2 regions of the Actinopolymorpha singaporensis genome follow, and region 2 is predicted to be linked to the other one. Evidence: riboswitches for the same ligand, from Rfam matches in the RefSeq annotation. Region 2 holds a riboswitch; the other holds the start of a gene.
The links. Region 2 has a riboswitch for cobalamin ahead of cobT (nicotinate-nucleotide--dimethylbenzimidazole phosphoribosyltransferase). Riboswitches for the same ligand answer to the same signal wherever they lie in the genome.

Region 1 (7,401 bases), 240 kb from region 2:
CTTCGACATCCCGGACGAGATCCGCCGGATCGAGTGCCGGATCGCGCCCACCAGCGACGGCAGCATCTACTACACCGCGCCCAGCGAGGACCTCGCCCGCCCGGGCCGGATGTGGTGGTCGGTGCCGAAGGGCGTGACGTCGTTCGCCACCTGGAAGGAGGTGACCACCGTCTTCCACGAGGGCGTACCCGGCCACCACCTGCAGGTCGCGCAGACCGTCGTACGCAAGGACCTCCTCAACCGCTGGCAGCGCCTGCTGTGCTGGGTCTCCGGGCACGGCGAGGGCTGGGCGTTGTACGCCGAACGCCTGATGGACGAGCTCGGTTACCTCGACGAACCCGGCGCGAAGCTCGGCATGCTGGACGCTCAGGCGTTCCGGGCGGCGCGAGTCGTTGTCGACCTCGGCCTGCACCTCGGCTACCCGATCCCGCCGAACGCGTTCGGCTGGCGGGTCGGCGAGAGCTGGACTCCCGAGGTGGCGCTGGAGTTCATGCTGGCCCACACCCGGATCGACGAGGACTTCCTTCGCTTCGAGGTCAACCGCTACCTCGGCTGGCCGGGCCAGGCGCCGTCGTACAAGGTGGGCGAACGGATCTGGCTCGCCGCCCGCGAGGACGCCAAAGCGCGCAAGGGTTCGGCGTTCGACCTGAAGGAGTTCCACCGCGCGGCGCTCGACCTCGGCTCGCTCGGTCTGGACCCGCTGCGGGAGGCCCTCGCCCGCCTGTGACCTCGCGGCGAGGACGCACCCCTACCAACCGGCGTCGTTCCTCACCGCCGACACCAGAACGCCGAACTCGAGAACCACAGCCAGTACGGCGAACAACGGATACCAACGGTACCTCCACTGCGCGGCGAACCAGCCCTTCCAGGCGAAGTAGCAGGCGACGCATCCCAACACGAGCATGACGGCGACGCCCCAGTCACCTTGGTCCAGACCACGCCGCACCCTGAACCACACGGCGATCACCGCTGTCAGGAACGCGAACACGGCTGGATACATCACCAGGAAGCGAAGATCGTCCACCAGCCGGTATCCGAGCCCCCGGCGGAACTCCGCTCGACGTGGAGACCGAACCACGCCGTTCGCCCGCTCGACCCGTTCGAGTTCCTCGATACTCCTTCGCATACGGCCATACCGATAGAACTTCGCCGTCGTCAACAGGAACTTGTCAAGCATCCGGTCGATGGTTCGAAGGACGGCCACGGTCTGACTGTCCTCCTCGCGATCGTTACTTCGGGGTCCGGAGCCTATCGGACGGACAGGTTCACCCTGCCCGGCTCATCCACAGCGTGACCCGACAGGTGTCCACAGGCAGTCGTTCGGCGTGGTTGTCCACAGGGCTCAAAGCGGAGGACATGCCGAAGATCACCTCGAACCTATGCTTCCTGACGTCCGATCCGCCGAGCGAAAGTGCGGTGTCATGAGCCTCGCCGTTGTTCCTGATGACCTCGATGAATTCGCCCGCCTGCTTCGGAGGGCAGGTGAGGACGCGGAGGCGATCCATGCGCACGCCAGGCGGTATGGCGCCATTCCGCCGGCGTCCAGAGGGTGGATAGCACTGGTAAGAGACTGTCACCACGAGTTCTACCGCCCTCTGTGCGCCCAACTCGGTGAAATTGCCCGCCTCTTCGAAAACGCGGAGAAGCAGGTGAGGCTCGCGGCGTCACGCTATCGATCGACCGACCTCGAAGCGGCGCAGCGACTCGACGGCGCGCTGTCTCCCACCCGACGTTGAGACCGTCGTCATGAACGCGGGCAACACAACTGCGGGCAGCGAGTTCACCGACGTCGTGGACCCACAGGAAAGCCTGGTCCACCCGAGCGGCATCACCGGCTATCCCGAGACTCTCCTCGACGCGATCGACGAGGTGATGGCCCTGACAAGCCCATCTGCCTGGATCCTCGAACTCGTCTACGGAACCCTCGGGACGGATCCCTTCCAGGAGGTGGCAGCGCGGCTGGCCGGAGACTGGAAGTCCTTCGCCGACTGTGTCGACCTGTGGCGCATGCTCGGTGACGCCTACCGAGCCGTCGCCACCAACCTGCGCCGCGGAAACTCTCTCCTCGACGCGACCTGGGACGGCAATGCGGGCGATGCCGCGTTCGTCTACTTCCGTGAACTCATCACTTACCTGGACTCACTTGATCGTGCACTCAAGGCCGGCTCCGAAGAGTACGAGCGTCTCGCTCTGCTGGTGTGGTACGGCTCCAAAGGACTCGGGGAACTGCTCCAGACACTCATCGACTTCGCGCTCTGCGCAGCTATTGCTCTCGCCGCCGGAGCCGCCACAGGCGCCGGCCCGGTCGTGGCTGCGGCAGTTGCCGCGGCGGCGCTCACCAAGGTCGGACAGGTGTGGATTCTCGTCACGAAGATGTTGACCAGGATAGAGGTCGGCATCTTCGGGATCTGCGGAAGCCTCGCCCAGCTCTGCTGTGCCATCAGGCAACTTCCGCGGCCGCCTGCCGAGCCCGCCCTGTCCACCGCGCCGCCGGCTGGTGACTGGAGTGCGCATGCTCACGGGTTCTGACGCCGGATCGCGCGGATGGCCGGAGGCGGGCTGCGAGAAGGAGTTCGACGAGCTCCGGCAGCTCGCCGACGACCCGGGTCGCGTGCTTCTGCTGCGGCGTTCGCTCGACGTTCTCGCCGCTGATCGGAGCCGGCCCGTGCTGCGCGACTTCGCCGAGGACGTGCGCCACGGCCGGATGGGGTTGGCCGAGGCCGCGTTCTCCTCCGCCTACACGGAGGAGTTCACGACCCACGTACGCGGCTTCCTCGACTGGTACGCACGGCTCTCTGACGACGAGCGGGCCGCGCAGGCCGCAGCGGGCAAGGCCTACCTGGACGCGCTCCTCGAGGACGACGGCCTCGAGGAGGCCTCATGACGTTCGGTCCGGTGACCGGCTCACCACTCGGCCAGCGAGCCGTCGTCGCGCCGGAACGTCGGAGTACGCCACCGGTGGCCCACCTCGGCTGCCCGCGCGACCTCCTTCTCGTCCACCTCGATACCGAGCCCCGGGCCGGTGGGCCGGGTGACGTAGCCGTCGGCGAACCCGAAGACCGACGTGTCCACGAGGTAGTCGAGGAGGTCCGAGCCCTCGTTGTAGTGGATACCGAGGCTCTGCTCCTGGATCAGCGCGTTGGGGCTGGCGAAGTCGACCTGGAGCGAGGCGGCCAGTGCGATCGGCCCGAGCGGACAGTGCGGCGCGAGCGCGACGTCGTACACCTCCGCCTGTGCGGCGATCCGGCGAACCTCGGAGATGCCGCCCGCGTGGGAGAGGTCCGGTTGCGCGATCGCGATGCCGGCGGACAGGACGTCCTTGAAGTCCCAGCGGGAGTACAACCGCTCCCCGGTGGCGATCGGGATCGACGTGGACGAACAGATCTGTCCGATCTGGTCGGTCAGCTCCGGGACGAGCGGCTCCTCCACGAAGAACGGCAGGTAGGGCTCGAGGAGCGGCAGGGTCCGCCGGGCCATCGCCACCGTGAATCGACCGTGGAAGTCGATGGCGATGTCGAAGTCGGGCCCGCAGGCCTCCCGGATCGCCGCCACCCGGTCGACCAGGGCGAGGCACTGCGCGGCGGTGTCCACCCGGCGCAGCTCCCCGCCGCCGTTCATCTTGATCGCGGTGAAGCCCTGGTCCTGCATGTTCTTCGCGGCGTCGGCAACGACGTCCGGCCGGTCACCGCCGATCCAGCCGTAGACCCGCATCCGGTCGCGGACGTGACCGCCGAGCAGTTGGTAGACCGGCACACCGTGCACCTTGCCGGCGATGTCCCACAGTGCCTGGTCGATCCCGGCGACCGCACTGGAGAGCACCGGGCCGCCGCGGTAGAAGTTGCCCTTGCTGAGCACCTGCCAGTGCTCCTCGATGCGCAGCGGGTCCTGGCCGACGAGATAGTCGGCCGCCTCGTCCACCGCCGCCGCGACGGTGTGCGCACGCCCCTCGACGATCGGCTCGCCCCAGCCCGTCACGCCCTCGTCGGTGTCGATTCGCAGGAAGCACCACCGGGGCGCCACGAGATAGGTCGTCAGGCCGGTGATCTTCACCCGCGGACTCCTTCCACACGTTCGCCGGCGCTACGGACCACGGCCCGGACAGGGACCCGCTTCGTCGTCGCGCACATCCGCGACGACGCTACCGGAGACCCGCCCGCCGCGGACCTTGCCCGGCCCACCGCGACCGGACCCGGCCCACCGGCGGGGTGCGCGGCACCCGGGGCCGAAGGAGGCTAAGGTCGGCGGTGCGGTTGGTTCACCGGTTCGCTCGCTCGGGCCGGTGAGGCAAGAGGGAACCCGGTGTGAGTCCGGGACTGCCCCGCAGCGGTGAGTGGGAACGACCGCCGTGAAATCGCACTGGGCGGCATCATCAGCCACCTGGGAAGCGACGGCCAGTAGGAAACACCGGTGACGAACTACCGGTGACGCCCACGAGTCCGAAGACCTGCCATCCGTGCGTGGGCCGCCCGGCCCGCGGTGGTCCGTGGCCTCGTGGGAAGGCGTTCGGGCGACCGGCGCATGCCGCCGTCGTTCGACCTGGTCCTCCCTCGTCCGCCCCGGGCCGTCCGAGTTCCCGAGGGAAGGACTCCATGGAAACCGTGCGTACGACCGTCCTCGGCTACCCCCGCATCGGGGCGCGCCGTGAGCTCAAGCGGGCCACCGAGGACTACTGGGCCGGCCGGACCGACGCCGCGGCGTTGCACCAGGCCGCCGCCGCGCTGCGCCGCGATACGTGGGAAACCCTGCGCGACGCCGGGGTCGATCTCATACCGTCGCACACGTTCTCGTTCTACGACCACGTGCTCGACCACGCCGAGTTGTTCGGCGCCGTCCCGCACCGGTTCGCCGGGCTTGACGGGCTCGACCGGTACTTCGCCATGGCCCGCGGCACCGAGGGCGTGGCACCGCTGGAGATGACGAAGTGGTTCGACACCAACTACCACTACCTCGTCCCCGAACTCGGGCCGGACACCACGTTCCGCACCGCCGGCGCACGGTCCCGGCCGGTCACGGAGTACCACGAGGCGGCCGCGCTCGGGATCACCACCCGGCCGGTCCTGCTCGGTCCGCTGAGCTTCCTTCTCCTGTCGAAACCCGCGGTCGACGCGCCGAAGGAATTCCGCCCGCTCGACCTGCTCGACCCGCTGCTGGACGCCTACGTCGGACTGCTGGACGGCCTGGCCGACGCGGGCGTGGAGTGGGTGCAGGTGGACGAGCCCGTCCTCGCCGCCGACCGCAACTCCGCCGAACTGGCTGCACTGAGGACGGCGTACGAGCGCCTGGGATCCCTTGCTCACCGGCCGAAGCTGATGGTGGCGACGTACTTCGGCCCGATCGGCCCGGCCCTGCCCGTCCTGGCAGGCACCGAGGTGGACGGGCTCGCGCTCGACCTCGTGGCCGGAGCCGCCGACTTCGACCGGATCGCCGCCGCCGGGCTCGGTGACCGCACCGTGGTGGCCGGTCTCGTCGACGGCCGCAACGTCTGGCGTACCGACCTGTCCCGGGCCATGTCGGTCGCGGCCTCCCTGCTCGGCTCCGTCGGGGACCTGGTGGTCGGCACCTCCTGCTCGCTGCTGCACGTTCCGCTCGACCTCACCCTGGAACCCGACCTGCCGGGCGGACTGCGTGGCCGGCTCGCCTTCGCCCGGCAGAAGGTCGACGAGGTGGTCCTGCTGGGCCGTGCCCTACGCGAGGGTCACCAGGCGGTCGAACGCGAACTCGCCGCCGCCTCGGCCAACGACGGCACCGCCGCGGACACGGTGGACGGCCGGGTCCGGGCCCGGCTGGCCAGCCTGGGTACGGGCACGGCCCGGCGTGACTACGCCGAACGCGCCCGCCTGCAAGCCGCGACCGGCGCGCTGCCTCCGTTGCCGACGACGACGATCGGCTCGTTCCCGCAGACAGCGCGGATCCGACGGGCGCGGGCCGACCTGCGCGCCGGCCGGATCGACCAGGCCACCTACGACACCCGGATGCGGAGTGAGATCGACGAGATCGTCGCGTTGCAGGAGGACATCGGACTGGACGTGCTCGTGCACGGCGAGCCCGAGCGCAACGACATGGTTCAGTACTTCGCCGAGCGGCTGTCCGGGTTCGCCGGCACGTCACACGGCTGGGTGCAATCCTACGGCACCCGCTACGTCCGGCCCCCGATCCTGTACGCCGACGTGGCCCGGCCGCGGCCGATGACGGTGGAGTGGACGACGTACGCCCAGTCCCGGACCGGCAGGCCTGTCAAGGGGATGTTGACGGGGCCGGTCACCATGCTGGCCTGGTCCTTCGTTCGCGACGACCAGCCGCCGGCCGAGACCGCCCGGCAGGTGGCGCTCGCGCTGCGCGACGAGATCCGCGACCTGGAGGCGGCCGGCATCCGCTACATCCAGGTCGACGAACCCGCCCTGCGTGAGCTGCTCCCGCTGCGGGCGGCGGACCAGCCGGCCTACGTCGACTGGGCGGTCGGCGCGTTCCGGCTGGCCACCTCCGGGGTCGCCGATCGAACGCAGATCCACTCCCACATGTGCTACTCGGAGTTCGGCGAGATCGTCGACACCATCGACGCCCTGGACGCGGACGTCACCAGCGTGGAGGCGGCGCGGTCGCGGATGGAGCTCGTCACCGACCTGGCCAAGGCCGGCTACCGGCGTGGCATCGGCCCGGGGGTGTACGACATCCACAGCCCGCGGGTGCCCACCGTGGCCGAGATCGAGGAGGCACTCCGGCTGGCCCTGGAGGCGGTGCCGGCCGACCGGCTGTGGGTCAACCCCGACTGCGGTCTGAAGACCCGCACCTACGCCGAGGTCGAGCCTGCCCTCCGGCACCTGGTCGAGGCCACCCGCCGGGTCCGAGCCACCCTGCCCACCTGAGGAGAGGCCCGAGTTCCGGTCGGTCGTGCCGGCGCCGCTCACCCGGCGCCGGCACGGGCCGAGCCCTCCCACCGGGTGACGGCCTACCCTGCTGCACGTGGCGCAGCACGCCTCGCAACCCACCCTGGTCCTGCGGACCGGCCCGGAGATCGCCGAGTACCCGCCGAGGACGACGTTCGGTCCCCGGACCCTCGTCGACTTCGAGTTCGTCTGGCTGCTGCGTGGCAGCGCCCACTGGCAGTGCGGCGATCTCCGGCTCGACCTGCATCCGGGCACCCTGCTGCTCGCCCGGCCGGGCATGCGGGACCACTTCCGCTGGGACGCAGAACGCCCCTCCGCCCACGCGTACGCACACTTCGGCCTCGCCGACGCGGGCAGGCTGGGCGACCCCGACCACTGGCCCCTCACAAGGTCGCTGTCACCGGCGGACCCGATGGCGGCGCTGTGTGCGTACGCGCTGTGGCTCGCGGGCGGCACCCCGAACCCCGATCTCACCCGGACCGCGGAGGTTCTGGGCTGGCTGCTGGACCTGTTCGTG
Region 2 (7,401 bases):
CAGCCGCCGAGGGCGAGGTTCTTGCTCAGGCCGGTGGTCACGACAGTGCGTTCGGGTGCCAGCTCGGCCGGGCTGAGGAACTCACGCACCGGGTCGTGTACGAGGTCCCGGTAGATCTCGTCGGACACGATCAGCAGGTCGTGCCGGCGGGCCACGTCGGCGACGGACCGGATCGTGCCGCTGCCCGCCAGCGTCCCCGTCGGGTTGTCGGGCAGGGTGAGCACGACCAGCCCGATCGGACGGCCGGCGGCGCTCGCGGAGGCGGCGGCCGCGTCGAGCAGGTCGGGATCGGGTACGCCACCCTGCCCGTCGAGCGTGGGCACATGGTGCACCTCGCGGCCGAGGAGCTGGGCCTGTGCGGCGTAGGTCACCCAGCTCGGCCGCGGCAGCGCGACGCCGCCGACGCTCGCCCGCAGCACGGCGTACAGCAGCGGCTTGCTGCCCGGGCCCGCGATCACCTGCCCGGCGGTCGTCGGCAGGCATCGCCGGCGCCAGTAACCGGCTGCGGCCTCGCGCAACGCGGGAAGGCCGGTGACCGGTCCGTATCCACCGGAGGACCCGCTCGCCGCGGCCACCCTCAGCGCCGCCACGAGGTCGGGATGCACCGGCAGCCCCGCCTCGCCGAACCCGAGGGGCAGGACGGGCCGCCCGGCCGCCAGCCTTTCCGCGGTGAGCTGGTTGATGGCGAGGGTCGCAGAGACGGCCATGGCGTCACTCCATCACACGTACCGCTCGTGCAGCGCGGCCAGGTCGATCCGGCCCGCGAGGTCGTCGGCGACGGCGAGGTTGGCGCGTACGACGTCCGGGTCCCGCATTCCGACCAACGCCACGTCGACGTGCGGGTTCGACAGCACGAACTGCACCAGCGCGCTCGAGTAGTCGAAGGTGTCGGCCGGGTTCACCATCGCCAGCCAGCGCTGGAACGTCCCCGACGTGGTGGTGCGCATCGTCAGCGTGCCGAGCCCGTGGCTGCGGGCCTCGAGCAGGCTGCCGAACGGCCGGGTGGGGTCGTACGGGTGCTGGAAGAGGAGGTTGTAACAAACCTGCACGGTGTCGAACCGACCGCTGCGGATCAGCCGGTAGACCGAGTCGTTGTTGTCCTCGGTGGTGAAGCCGACATGCCTGGTCAAGCCCTCAGCCTTGACGGAATGTAACCGTTCGGCTACGCCGCCGGGCGCGAGGATGGCGTCGGTCTGCTCGGTGGTGAACGAGTCGCCGTGGATCTGCAGCAGGTCGACGTGGGGCCGGCCGAGGCGTTCCAGGCTGGCCTCCAGCGACGTACGCACGTCCACGCCGTACGGCACCTTGGTGGCCACGAACAACGGGCACCCGCCGCTGGACTCGACTCCGCGCAGAGCCTGGCCGAGCACCCGTTCGCTCGCTCCGGCGCCGTAGCCCGGCGCGGTGTCGTAGTAGTTGATGCCGCCCTCCAGCGCCACCTCGATCGCCGCGAACATCGCCGCCCGGTCGCCCGCGTCGTCGGGGTCGAACCGCCCGAGGTAGTTCGTCAGGCCGAGAGTCGCCCCGCCGAAGCCGATCCGGCTGACCTTCGCTCCGGTCCCGCCGAGAGTGGTGTACTCCATCGCCGCCTCGCTTACCGTCCGCTCGTTCGGTGTCCCGGTTCCCCCGGCTGATCCGTCCGGCCGACCCGTCGAACCGGCCCGCTCGTGATCATGTGCCATTCTGGTCGCCGGCGACAGGGAGGAACCCGGTGCGAATCCGGGGCGGTCCCGCCACTGTCACCAGGAAGCGACCTCTCCACGCAGGAGCATCCGCACAGGAGGCTCTCCGCGTAGCCGCCACTGCCGCGCGAGCGCGGTGGGAAGGCCGGAGCGGACGCGACGATCTGGGAGCCAGGACACTCCGGTCGCCGGTACGACCATCCAGGGCGCGGACTCCTGTGGAGGTACAACTCGTGGCTGCCGTGAACTCTGCCGGGAACACCGCCGGCTCGGTGCTGGACCGTACGCTGCGCGCCGTCGGTCCGCCGGACGCCGAAGCTGTCGCCAGAGCCCGCGCCCGGCACGACGCGCTGGCCAAGCCGCGCGGCGCGCTCGGTGTCGTGGAGGACCTCGGCGCGCAGCTGGCCGGGCTCGCCGGAACCTGCCCGCCGCCGGCGCCCGAACCCGCCGGCCTGGCCGTCTTCGCCGGTGACCACGGCGTCCACCGGCAGGGGGTCTCGCCGTGGCCGCAGGAGATCACCGCCGCGATGGTGTCGACCTTCCTGTCCGGCGGCGCGGTCGTCAACGCCCTCGCCCGGCAGGCGGGTGCCCGGGTGCTGGTGGTCGACGTCGGGGTCGCGGCCGACCTTCCGCCGGCGCCGGGGCTGCTGGACCGCAAGGTGCGCGCGGGCACCGACGACCTCAGCGAGCGGCCCGCGATGAGCCGGGGCGAGGCGGTGGCGGCGGTCGAGGTCGGCATCGAGGTCGCCGACGACCTGGTGGCCCGCGGCTGCCGGTGCCTGCTGACCGGCGACATGGGCATCGCCAACACCACTCCCGCGGCGGCCCTGGTCGCGGCGTTCACCGGAGGTAAGCCGGAGCAGGTGACCGGCCGCGGCACCGGAATCGACGACGCCACCTGGGCCGGCAAGGTCGCCGTCGTCGGCCGGGCCCTCGACCTGCACCGCCCCGACGCGGCGGACCCACTCGGCGTCCTCGCCGCGCTCGGCGGCCTCGAACACGCCGCGACCGTCGGCTTCCTGCTGGGGGCGGCCGCCGCCCGGATTCCGGTGGTACTGGACGGCATCGCGGCCGGCGCGGCCGCCCTGGTGGCCCGGGCGCTCGCACCCGAGGCGGTGGGCGCGTTCGTCGCCGGGCACGTGTCCGCGGAGCCGGCCGCGCGGCTGGCGCTGACGGCGCTGGGACTGCGTCCCGTCCTCGACCTCGACCTGCGGCTCGGCGAAGGGTCCGGCGCCGTCCTCGCGCTGCCGGTGATACGGGCCGCGGCCGCCGTCCTGACCGAGGTCGCCACGCTGGACGAGGTCGCCACGCTGGACGACGTCGCCACGCTGGACGACGTCGCCACGCTGGACGACGTTGCCGCCGGCGGAGCGGACGGCCGGCGCGCCCGGCGACCGCGGCGGATCCTGGTACTGGGAGGTGCACGGTCGGGCAAGTCCACGACCGCCGAACGGCTTGCCGGAGAGGCCGGGACGGGTCCTGTCACCTACCTCGCCACGGGACCGCGGCCCACCGCCGACGATCCCGAGTGGGCCGAGCGCGTACGCACGCACCGTGAACGCCGCCCGCCGGACTGGACCACCGTGGAGACCGCCGACCTGGTGACCCACCTGAAGGCCGACGAGCCCGAACGCACGGAGCCGTTGCTGATCGACTGCCTGTCCACCTGGCTCACCCGGATGATGGACGAGGCGGGCTGCTTCGGCACCGAGCACCACTCCCCCGCACAGGAGCCGGTCACGGCACAGGACCCGGCCGCCGCGCTGGCGGCCGAGGTCGACGCGCTGGTCGCAGCGTGGGAGTCGACGAGCCGTACGGTCGTCGCGGTCAGCAACGAGGTCGGCGGCGGGGTCGTGCCCGCGACCACCTCCGGGCGGCTCTTCCGCGACGAACTCGGCGTACTCAACGCCCGGATCGCCGCCGCGTCCGACGAGGTGTGGCTGCTCACCGCCGGCATCCCCCAGCGGCTGCGATGAGCGGCCCGACGAGCGCCGCCCTCGGCGAGAAGGCGGCGAAAGGACGCGGCCTGGCGCTGGCGGTGACGATGGTCACCGCCGTGCCGGTGCCGGGCCGTTGGGCCGCGGCGTCGGTGGACCGCGACACCGCGGGCCGGGCGGTGTGCTGGCTGCCGTTCGTCGGCGCTGTCCTCGGCGCGGTCGCCGGACTCCCCCTGCTCGCCGCCACCGCCCTCGTACCCGATGGCACCGGCGCTCTGCTCGGCGCCGCGCTCGCCGTCGCCACGCTGGCGCTCGCCACCCGGGGCCTGCACCTGGACGGCCTGGCCGACACCGTGGACGGACTGGGGAGTTCCGCGCCGGCCGAACGCGCGCTGGCCATCATGCGGCAGCCGGACATCGGGCCGTTCGGGGTGGTGACCGTCGTACTCCTGCTGCTGGTGAAGGTGGCAGCCCTGGCGGCACTGGCGAACCACGCACCGGTGGCCGCACTGCTCGCGCTCGCGGCGGCCGAGTGCGTGGGGCGCCTGGGCGTCGTGTGGGCCACCGGCGCGGGAGTGCCGTCCGCTCGGCCCGGTGGGTTCGGAGCGCTGGTGGCCGGTACGACGACCCGGCCCACCCACCTCCTGCTGACCTCGGCCGTCGTCGCCGGGTGCCTCGCCCCGCTCGGCTGGGACGAGCCCCGGCTCACCGGAGCGCTCCTGGGCACGCTGGCCGCCGGTCTCGCTACCGCCGTGGCGTGGCGTCGGCACGTCGTCCGCCGGCTCGGCGGGGTGACCGGGGACGTCTTCGGCTCGGTCGTGGAACTCGGCGCCGCCGCGGGACTGCTCGCCGCCGTACTCCTGCGCTGAGATCAGGGACCACAGACCAGGGACCACCGACCACAGTCACCCCGGCCACAGTGCCGTACGCCATGCCGATCAACACTGGGCCCACACTCGGGAGCCGACATGTCAGCCAGCACCTCCTTCGCCCCGGTCCGGCTGCGGTCCAGGAGCACCCTGGTCCTGCTGCTGGCCTCAGCGGTCGGCCTGGTCGGCTTCGGCTGGCCGTTCCTGGTGGTGACGCCCGCAGGAACCGGCGCGAGCCACGGGCAGGACGCTGGCTACCTGTTCGTGGCTCTGCTGCCGTTGCTGCTCGGCCTGGTCTGGGCCGAACTCGGCAGCGGAGGCATGGACGTCAAGGCGGTGGCGATGCTCGGTGTGCTCGCCGCCGCGGGCGCCGGGCTGCAGACCCTCAGCCCGGGCACCGGCGGGTTCGACCCGGCGTTCTTCCTGCTGGTCATGGCCGGGCGGGTGTTCGGTCCGGGGTTCGGCTTCGCGCTCGGCGTGGTGACCATGCTCGCCACCTCCCTGCTCACCGGCGGGGCGGGCCCCTGGCTGCCGTTCCAGATGATCGGGCTGGCCTGGGTGGGCCTGCTCGCCGGCTGCCTGCCCGCTGCCTCCGGCTGGGCCGAGCGTGGGCTGCTCGCGGTGTACGCCGGGCTGAGCGGCTTCGGCTACGGCGCGCTGCTCAACCTGTGGTTCTGGCCGGCCGCGGCGTACCTACCGGACGGGGCGGCGTACGTCCCGGGCGCATCGCTCGGCACCAACCTGCACCACTACGCCGTCTTCTACGCCACCACCTCCCTCGGCTGGGACACCGCGCGGGCGCTGCTGGGCGGAGTGCTCGTCCTGGTCGCCGGGCGGCCGGTGCTGGCGACCCTGCGCCGGGCCGGCCGGCGGGCCGCCTTCACCGCGGGCCGGGACAGCGAACCGGACCGAGCTGACCGGGGCTGACAGCGATCTGTGCGGGCTCTCTCAGCGGCCGGAGCCATCCTCGGTGACGCCGGGGTGGACGGCGGCGGGCCGCGCTGTGCCAACGCTCGGGAATCGTCTCGACGGGCGGTCGGGTACCACCTAGATTGCCGTGGGCGACACCGAACGTAGCCGGTCGCGCCCGCCGCCGATCCCGCCCGGGCCCGGAACCGGCCCGGAACCTGACCGAGCTCCTACCGCCCGACCCCGCCCTCGACCTCAGGAAGGCCCGCGTGCTCATCCCTCTCCTGCGCGCTCACCTGCGCCCCTACACCAGGCCGATCGCCCTGGTCGTGGTGCTGCAGCTCGTGCAGACCCTCGCCACCCTGTACCTCCCAAGCCTGAACGCCGACATCATCGACAACGGCGTGGTCAAGGGCGACACCGGCTACATCATGTCCACCGGTGGCGTCATGCTCGCGGTGACCCTGGTGCAGATCCTGTGCGCCGCCGCCGCGGTCTACTTCGGTGCGCGGACGGCGATGGCGCTCGGCCGCGACGTGCGGGCCGCGATCTTCGACCGGGTGCAGGAGTTCTCCGTCCGCGAGGTCGGGCAGTTCGGGGCACCGTCACTGATCACCCGCACGACCAACGACGTCCAGCAGGTGCAGATGCTGGTCCTGATGACGCTCACCCTGATGGTGTCGGCACCCATCATGTGCGTGGGGGGCGTGCTGCTGGCCCTGAACCAGGACGTCCCGCTGTCGGCGCTGCTGCTGGTGATCGTGCCGGTGCTGATCCTCGCGGTGAGCGCGATCATCCGCCGGATGCACCCGTTGTTCCGCCAGATGCAAGAACGCATTGACACCGTGAACCGCGTGATGCGCGAGCAGATCACCGGCATCCGGGTGATTCGTGCGTTCGTACGTGACTCCCACGAGCAGGCGCGGTTCGCAGACGCCAACAACTCCCTGATGGACGTCTCCCTCGGCGTCGGCCGGCTGATGGCGTGCATGTTCCCGGTCGTCATGGTCGTGATGAACCTCTCCAGCGTGGCCGTCATGTGGTTCGGCGCGCACCGGATCGACAGCGGCTCCATGCAGATCGGCGCGCTGACCGCGTTCCTCAGCTACCTGATGCAGATCCTCATGTCGGTGATGATGGCGACGTTCATGTTCGTCATGGTGCCGCGGGCGTCGGTGTGCGCCGAGAGGATCAGCGAGGTGCTGGACACCGAGACCAGCGTGCGGCCGGCCGCCTCGCCGGTACGCCGGCTTCGTGGGCACGGTCAGCTCGACCTGCGGGGTGTGGACTTCCGCTACCCGGGTGCGGAGGCGCTCGTGCTCTCCGGCGTCGACCTGACCGCCCGCCCGGGTCAGACCACCGCCATCATCGGGAGTACGGGCGCGGGCAAGACCACCTTGCTCAACCTCGTCCCGCGCCTGTTCGACGCCGACGGCGGTCAGGTACTCGTCGACGGCGTGGACGTCCGCGAGCTCGACCCGGCGGTCCTGTCGCGCACCGTCGGCCTGGTGCCGCAGAAGCCGTACCTCTTCTCCGGCACCGTCGCCTCCAACCTCCGCTACGGAAACCCCGACGCGACCGACGAGGAGCTGTGGAACGCCCTGGAGATCGCGCAGGCGCGCGACTTCGTGGAGGCGATGGAGGACCAGCTCGAGGCGCCGATCGGACAGGGCGGCAGCAACGTCTCCGGCGGGCAGCGGCAGCGTCTGGCGATCGCCCGGCTGCTGGTGGCCCGCCCGGAGATCTACCTCTTCGACGACTCGTTCTCCGCTCTGGACTACGCCACCGACGCTGCCCTGCGCGCCGCGCTGCACCGGGAGATCGGTGACGCCACGATCGTCATCGTCGCCCAGCGGGTGTCCACCATCCGCGACGCCGACCGGATCGTCGTACTCGACGAGGGCCGCGTCGTCGGGACCGGGACTCACACCGAGCTGATGGACACCAACCAGACCTACCGGGAGATCGTGCTCTCCCAGCTCACCGAGCAGGAGGCCGCATGAG

Region 1: another riboswitch for cobalamin. It lies ahead of metE (5-methyltetrahydropteroyltriglutamate--homocysteine S-methyltransferase); the one in region 2 lies ahead of cobT (nicotinate-nucleotide--dimethylbenzimidazole phosphoribosyltransferase).

What each region holds. Positions count from the first base shown of each region.
Region 1 is NZ_LT629732.1:3,124,115-3,131,515, reverse strand. It holds gene BLU27_RS14260 (DUF885 domain-containing protein) at 1-727, shown strand, start outside; gene BLU27_RS14255 (hypothetical protein) at 749-1,204, opposite strand; gene BLU27_RS29060 (hypothetical protein) at 1,422-1,736, shown strand; gene BLU27_RS14245 (hypothetical protein) at 1,747-2,529, shown strand; gene BLU27_RS14240 (hypothetical protein) at 2,513-2,884, shown strand; gene dgoD (galactonate dehydratase) at 2,905-4,050, opposite strand; cobalamin riboswitch at 4,235-4,466, shown strand; gene metE (5-methyltetrahydropteroyltriglutamate--homocysteine S-methyltransferase) at 4,590-6,863, shown strand; gene BLU27_RS14225 (helix-turn-helix transcriptional regulator) at 6,961-7,401, shown strand, end outside.
Region 2 is NZ_LT629732.1:2,883,432-2,890,832, reverse strand. It holds gene BLU27_RS13135 (pyridoxal phosphate-dependent aminotransferase) at 1-707, opposite strand, end outside; gene BLU27_RS13130 (aldo/keto reductase) at 720-1,583, opposite strand; cobalamin riboswitch at 1,702-1,864, shown strand; gene cobT (nicotinate-nucleotide--dimethylbenzimidazole phosphoribosyltransferase) at 1,916-3,658, shown strand; gene BLU27_RS13120 (adenosylcobinamide-GDP ribazoletransferase) at 3,655-4,488, shown strand; gene BLU27_RS13115 (ECF transporter S component) at 4,588-5,415, shown strand; gene BLU27_RS13110 (ABC transporter ATP-binding protein) at 5,667-7,400, shown strand; gene BLU27_RS13105 (ABC transporter ATP-binding protein) at 7,397-7,401, shown strand, end outside.